Regions from separate parts of the Bacillus sp. ISL-75 genome, predicted to be linked through region 3. Evidence: riboswitches for the same ligand, from Rfam matches in the RefSeq annotation. Region 3 holds a riboswitch; each other region holds the start of a gene.
What was found. Region 3 has a riboswitch for cyclic di-GMP ahead of J7E63_RS11410 (anti-repressor SinI family protein). Riboswitches for the same ligand answer to the same signal wherever they lie in the genome.
Positions count from the first base shown of each region.

Region 1: linked by a shared signal. The riboswitch ahead of J7E63_RS20205 (TadA family conjugal transfer-associated ATPase) and the one ahead of J7E63_RS11410 (anti-repressor SinI family protein) in region 3 are both predicted to bind cyclic di-GMP.
Region 2: linked by a shared signal. The riboswitch ahead of J7E63_RS04550 (SRPBCC family protein) and the one ahead of J7E63_RS11410 (anti-repressor SinI family protein) in region 3 are both predicted to bind cyclic di-GMP.

Region 1 covers NZ_JAGGQX010000052.1:13,024-15,293, forward strand. The annotation lists gene gerPC (spore germination protein GerPC) at 1-305, opposite strand, end outside; gene J7E63_RS20195 (spore germination protein GerPB) at 364-585, opposite strand; gene J7E63_RS20200 (spore germination protein) at 603-824, opposite strand; cyclic di-GMP riboswitch class I at 1,087-1,173, shown strand; gene J7E63_RS20205 (TadA family conjugal transfer-associated ATPase) at 1,303-2,270, shown strand, end outside.
Region 2 covers NZ_JAGGQX010000010.1:107,663-109,932, forward strand. The annotation lists gene J7E63_RS04545 (M15 family metallopeptidase) at 1-705, opposite strand, end outside; cyclic di-GMP riboswitch class I at 968-1,052, shown strand; gene J7E63_RS04550 (SRPBCC family protein) at 1,404-1,835, shown strand; gene J7E63_RS04555 (hypothetical protein) at 1,889-2,029, shown strand.
Region 3 covers NZ_JAGGQX010000025.1:5,912-8,181, forward strand. The annotation lists gene J7E63_RS11405 (hypothetical protein) at 1-181, opposite strand, end outside; cyclic di-GMP riboswitch class I at 808-897, shown strand; gene J7E63_RS11410 (anti-repressor SinI family protein) at 928-1,059, shown strand; gene J7E63_RS11415 (helix-turn-helix domain-containing protein) at 1,164-1,493, opposite strand; gene map (type I methionyl aminopeptidase) at 1,771-2,270, shown strand, end outside.

The DNA.
Region 1 (2,270 bases), on a different contig from region 3:
GATCTTTGCATTTGATCCTTGGGTGATATTGGTGTGGTTAAGGATTGATTTTGTACTGCGAAGTCCTCGATTCCTGATAATTCGGATGGGTTTAGACCTATGTTTAATGTTCCTTCAAGAGTCTCAACTTTCAATTGATCAAATTTATATTCAATTTTATCAACATGGATGGCTTTTTTTTCATTTAATTGTTTGATATCTTCTTTCATTTTTTGGAGAGCGTTCTCTAAAGTTAGAATTCGCTGCTCCTGTGCTTGAATACACATCTGTAGCCATTGAAGATATTGGGAATAATCCTGATACATGTAATCACCTCACAATTATTTCGCCAATAAGTTTATCGATTTCTATATGATAGGGAGCTTACCTATCTTGTTCTCTTACAGCAGCTTGTAATGGTACGGCTGGTGTCCCTAATAAAGAGCCTGAAGTTTTTGGTGCGGGTTGTGTAAATCCACCGGTATTATATAAATGAGATGTAGGTTTGATAATCCCCGCACTGCCTATTTGTAGGACGGAGGAATTGGTAATCCCGCCAATTTTAATAAAATTAATCTGAATGGACTGCTGGATATAGAAATTCATTTGAAATCACCCATTCATTAAGCATTAAGTGCAATTCCTTGATCGTAAACATCAGAATCATTGGTATTCGTGGAACTAACATTATTTTGGAGCCGTAAGCTTTCCCCTGTGTTAAAGGAACCAGCACCGGAAAAGGTTTTTGCTGTAGAAAATGGCATTATTTTATAAACATCTCCAATATGGAAAACAGAACTGCTGCCAAGTGTAATGACCTGTGCAACTCCCACAATCGCTGGCATTTTCAACACCCTTTTTTTCATAGTATCTTCTACATCCTATGTATGGGCACAGGGAATGTGATTGATTCGCCCAAATATATTGGAAACCGAGGTCATTTAAGTTTATTTACACTTTTATTTATTTGTTCTTAGGGGTATGGATAAAAAATAGTTCAATTAACCTATGATTTACGATGAGAAATGATAAAATAGTAGGATATCCGATAAGGGTAGAACGTTCTATTATGTGATTAAGAGATCAGTCGGAAAAATAAACACTGAGTCTCGATAAAGGCAAAGCTGATGAAAATCAGTGACGCAAAGCTACAGGGGCTAAGGTGCATTTGCACTAAGCTAGCCAGTTACCGAAAGATCAGGGTGTTTCATAATAGATATTCTATGTCTGCATAGGTTTTCTATGTATATATGGTTGTTCTATGAATTCTATCCCCCCTTTGGTAAAGGTGGGGCTATTTCTATTTCACGGAGGTGAAAATTGTTGAAGATACCTTTAATGGACGAGGAAAATGAAATGGCGAAAAAAGCTAACAAACATCAGGAATTAAAGAATGTTCTTCATAAGAAAATTTTACAAGAGTTAAAAGAGCAGGAAATTGAGGAAATCATTCCAAAGTTAGACGGAATGGCAGTCGAAATAATAAAGGAAGAAGAAGAGTTCCGTGGGCAAATAGATCGAAAAAAAGTAGTTGATGAACTAATAAACGACTTAACTGGCTTTGGACCAATTAATCCTCTACTTTTAGATGAAGATGTTTCAGAGGTAATGGTGAACGGACCTAACCAAGTATACTGTGAACGAAAAGGGAAGTTGGTGTTAACGCCAGTCCAATTTCGAGACAATGAACATGTCATGAATGTAATAGACAAAATCGTTGCCCCGCTTGGAAGAAGAATAGATAAAACTTCTCCAATGGTAGATGCCAGACTTCCTGATGGCTCGCGTGTTTATGCGATCATTCCTCCATTGGCATTAAATGGACCAACAATAACAATCAGGAAATTTTCAAAGGATCCCTATCAGATTGAAGATTTAATTAACCTTGGAACAGTTACAGAGGAAATGGCTATTTTTCTTGATGCCTGCGTGAAAGCACGGTTAAATATGTTTGTCAGCGGAGGAACGGGATCTGGTAAAACAACCACACTCAATGTACTGTCAAATTTTATCCCAGATGATGAAAGAATCGTAACAATTGAGGATGCAGCCGAGATTCAGTTGGGACAAGAGCATGTGATTTCCCTAGAGTCACGTCCTCCTAATATAGAAGGTAAAGGAGCCATCTCCATTAGAGATCTTGTTAGGAACTCACTTCGGATGAGACCAGACCGCGTGATTATTGGGGAAGTACGTGGGGGAGAAGCGCTTGATATCCTTCAGGCAATGAACACTGGTCATGATGGTTCACTAGCAACCGGGCACTCCAATAGTCCAAGGGATATGATTGC
Region 2 (2,270 bases), on a different contig from region 3:
GATGCCGCGGCTCATGATTTCTTTGGCGATTGCCTTGCCGACATAGCGCAGGTGCCAGGGTTCGTATTGGTAGCCGGTGATCGAGTCTTTACCTTTCGGATAACGGATGATGAAGCCGTACTCCGCTGCATGATCTTGGAGCCAGCTTGCCTCCTTTGTTCCTTCAAAGCAGTCCTCCGCCGCACATGTTCCATCTCCGCCGGTCACATCAATAGCCAGGCCAGTTTCATGCTCGCTCGTTCCTGGAACCGCACTATAAGTTCTAGCCGCTTCGTATCCATCTTGATTAACATAGTAATTAAATAATGCAGTTTGAGAAGCATAGGACCTGTAGGCAGAAACACCTAACAGATGCACACCCTGTTGTTTTGCGCCTGCGAATAATTTTTCGATCGCCGCACCTGCCTCGGCCCTCATTTGCCGTTTTTCTGCTTTCTGTGCGAACGTAAATGGGATGTCAGGGTAAATTAAATCACTTGGCTGATAATTATCGGGCAGTTTATTGTCCTTATTAACAAGAACAGGGATCACCTTTGGGGAGGAACCAACTTGGACGTTAGCATCCTTTTGCTGACCTACTGCATCAGTTGAGGAATTGTTGTCCAATTTTCCATCGTCTTGCATAAAATGAAATTTTCCTGTGCAGCCCGTCAAAGAGATTGCAAACACCATAAGAGTCAAAAAGACGAAACGTATTTTTAACATAGTTAACTTCCTTTTTTTTAAAATTCACTACAGTAAACATCATGGACAGGATTAGAGACTTTAAAACGTCATTCTAAATTCTGTCCAATATGATTTCAAAACGTCTGTGAATCTAAGGATGTTTCATCGATATGTTTGGTAGAATCAATTGGCAGCCATCCCAGCTATAACGACAAAAGGAAGTTAACTATTAAGTGAGTGTAGGTACAAAGACACTTTTATTTTATAATTCAGTTGCATATATTTTTAATAACACATAAATCGTACGAAACGGCAAAGCCATTGAAAAATGGTGACGCAAAACTAAAGGGGCTAAGGTTTAACGACGATGCTTGCCAGTTACCGAACACGATAACTCCGTCGATTTATGTAAATGACTATTGAGGAGGATTTTTGTGTTGAAAATGTTCTTAAAGGGAAAATATTATTATCATTTAATCCAGCACAGACACAACGCGCTTTTACAGCAAGATTGCCTGGATGAAGAATTAAGAGCCAAGTTTATGATTAGAGCTAGCTATCATAATAGTAAAGTTGTCGAGTTTGGTTTAAAAATCTAAGCGAAATCATATTTAAAAAAAAGCCTGTATCTGTGTGTGGTACAGGCTTTTATGTTTTTATAGACTAAAAGGTATAAAATAAAATAATAGGACAACCATTACATATATTAACGATAGTAAAAGAGGGATGATTTCGAAATGTATAATCTGACAAAATTTAAAATAATAAAACCAGCTAATGAGGTATTTGAAGCCTTCGTAGACCCTTCGAAAATCAAGAATTTCTGGTTCTCATCAAGTTCGAGATGGGAGCAGGGACAAACAGTCACATTAAGATATGAAGAATACGATGCACAAGTCGATATTGAAGTCATCGAAGTCGTGGTAAATAAGAAAATCGTGTTCCGGTGGGGGACAGATGGAAAAGGGAATTGTGTAACAATTTCTCTGGAAGAATTGGATCAATCAAGTACCATTATTGAAGTGATCGAAGAAGGTTTTAGCGAAGATGATGATGAGTTAGTCGCTCAGTTGATTGATAATAAAGAAGGCTGGGTGTATATGTTGACCTGTTTAAAGGGGTATTTGGAGTTTGGAATTAATAAATTAAGGGCAGCAATCGTTAAATAACATAGTTTCATTTCTCAAGGGTCATCCTATGAATAAATGAGGAGGTAAAGTGAATGAAGCAGGATGATGAGAAAATTAGTGAAGGTTTAAATGAACTGTTTGAGATTATAAATGCAAAAGGGGACACGGGTGAACTGAAGGAGATTGTTGAACGTTACGAAAATCCCAATCCCGATGAGAGTTCAAGCAAGTGATTACAAAAGGCCTAGAGTTGATCTTAGGCCTTTTGTAATGAGAAATGTGGATAAAATTCATATGAAATGTGGATAGATAAAGATCGATTGTGGGTAAATCTGTTGGTTTTGTGGATAATACTGTGGAATATGTGGATAAATCCCCTGATTTGTAATTTCTTTATGGGAAAGAAAAAGTTACCCACATAATCTGTGTATAAATGGTTGAAATCTGTTGATATCTTCTTATATGGTGTGGATA
Region 3 (2,270 bases):
AACGAGCAGTATCTCCTCGATATTCTTCCTCATCTTCTACTCGATTTTTAAATGCTTCCCTTACCACTAAAAATTCTTCGTCCCCAATTGCTTGTTTCGCATGTTTTTCAGTTAAACTGTCTTTTGGAAAATTACCAGGGTGGTTTTTCTTTTTATGTTCAAAATGTTCTCCACGTGCCAAATTCAACACTCCTTTCGTCATCAAAAGTAGCATTCCCTGATTGGAGTGAAAATAATTACTATTAAAAAAGAAAAAAGCTGTCTGAAAGTGGAATCTATAAATAGATTCACTCTTCACCAGCTTTATCTTTCGGGGGATCTGGTTTACACATGCGGTCTAATACATACCCAGCAAACACAATAAACGCAATCGGAATGGAAAAGTTTAATACATGAATAAGGGTCATCGCAATGCTTCACCACCATTATTTTGAATATTAACAATATTAAGTTTGTTGTTATGTTGTTTAATTATATGCTAATTGTCACAGTTTAGACAAATATTACAATTCATATGAATTGTAATATTAATTTAGTTTCCACAAGGAAATAAAGAAATGGCAAGGAATTTCGTCTAAAGCTCTAGAACTTAGACATGGAACATCAAAGGGGTTAAGCTGTAATTGGGATATTTTTGTAGATATTTGGCATAATTTGTTAGAAAAAAATGTGTGAAAATTAAAATAATGCGACAAATTACAACACCCTACTAAAATAGCACTAGATATAATATCAATGAGGATTAAGTAAATCGACCTATCACATAAGAACGATAAGCTAAAACAGTCATACTTAAGTTGTATTAGTATCAGAAAAAGGCAAACCTGTTGAAAAGCAGGGACGCAAAGCCGAGGATCTAAGGCAAGTATGACTTGTTACGATGGCCGGGCTACCTGGAATACACAATGTATTTTAGGAGTGAGAAAAATGGTTATTACAAAAAGTGAAGTAGAAGTAATCGATCAAGAATGGATGGAACTCATATTAGAAGCAAAAGACTTGGGATTATCCATAAAAGCAGTTCGTGACTTCCTTAGCCAACAAGAGGTTATGAGTTAATCACGGAACGACAGTGTACATAAATAAAAAAAGCATTCTACAAATGGGAGTATTTGTAGAATGCTTTTCTTTTTTCAAATTGAAAAAGACCTTTTCGCAGGTTATTATTTATCGTCGTTTTGATTAATACGCCACTTGTTAAATTCAAGAAAATCACGAAATTGTTCTTTGGAAACACCAGAATTCATTGCATCTTTGACAAGATTCATCCAATCAATGTCTAATTCCGCTTTATTGACTTCTTCATGTATTAAATGATCAATAGGTATATTTAAGACAACTGCAATTTTTTCAAGAAACTTTATAGAAGGATTCTCTTGTTTGTTATTTTCAAGGTTGCTTAAATAAGATTTTGCCACGCCTGCTTGAGCAGCAAGTTCGGAAAGTGACATTTTCTTTTCTAAGCGAAATTTTTTTACGCGATCACCGATCATAATTCTCACACACCTAATTTTTATTCACTTACATTAATTTTATCAAAAAGAATAGAAAAGCACCATATTAAGAACAAAGGAATATGACAATAATATGAACTTTGAGAAAAGTTTCACCATATAAAGTATTTTTGAAAAAATCACAGGATAGGGTTAATATTAATAGTGTTGCCAATAGTGGTCAATTGTAATTCACTAAAAGGTATGGCTTTTAGACGAATAACAATTTTGGATATTATACATAAAAATAAACAAAAAGGAAGGGGACCCTCCTAAAATGATTGTCCTTAAATCACAACGTGAAATTGAAGCAATGAAAAAGGCAGGAGAAATACTTGCAGCTTGTCATAAAGAAATCGGAAAATTAATCAAACCAGGTATAACCACTTGGGAAATCGATGCATTTGTTGAAGAATTTCTTAAGAAAAATGGAGCGACACCAGAACAAAAGGGTTATAAGGGTTATGAATATGCAACCTGTGCAAGCATAAATGACGAAATATGTCATGGCTTCCCAAGGAAGGAACCTTTAAAAGATGGGGATATTGTGACAGTGGATATGGTTGTCAATTACAATGGTGCTTTGGCTGATTCCGCCTGGTCTTATGCGGTAGGAAAGGTATCAGAGGAAACCGAACGTCTATTAAATGTTACAAAGGAAGCACTCTATAAAGGGATAGAACAGGCGATTGTCGGCAATCGAATTGGGGATATAGGACACGCAATTCAAACCTATGTTGAAAGCGAAGGTTTTTCTGTTGTTCGAGACTTTATTGG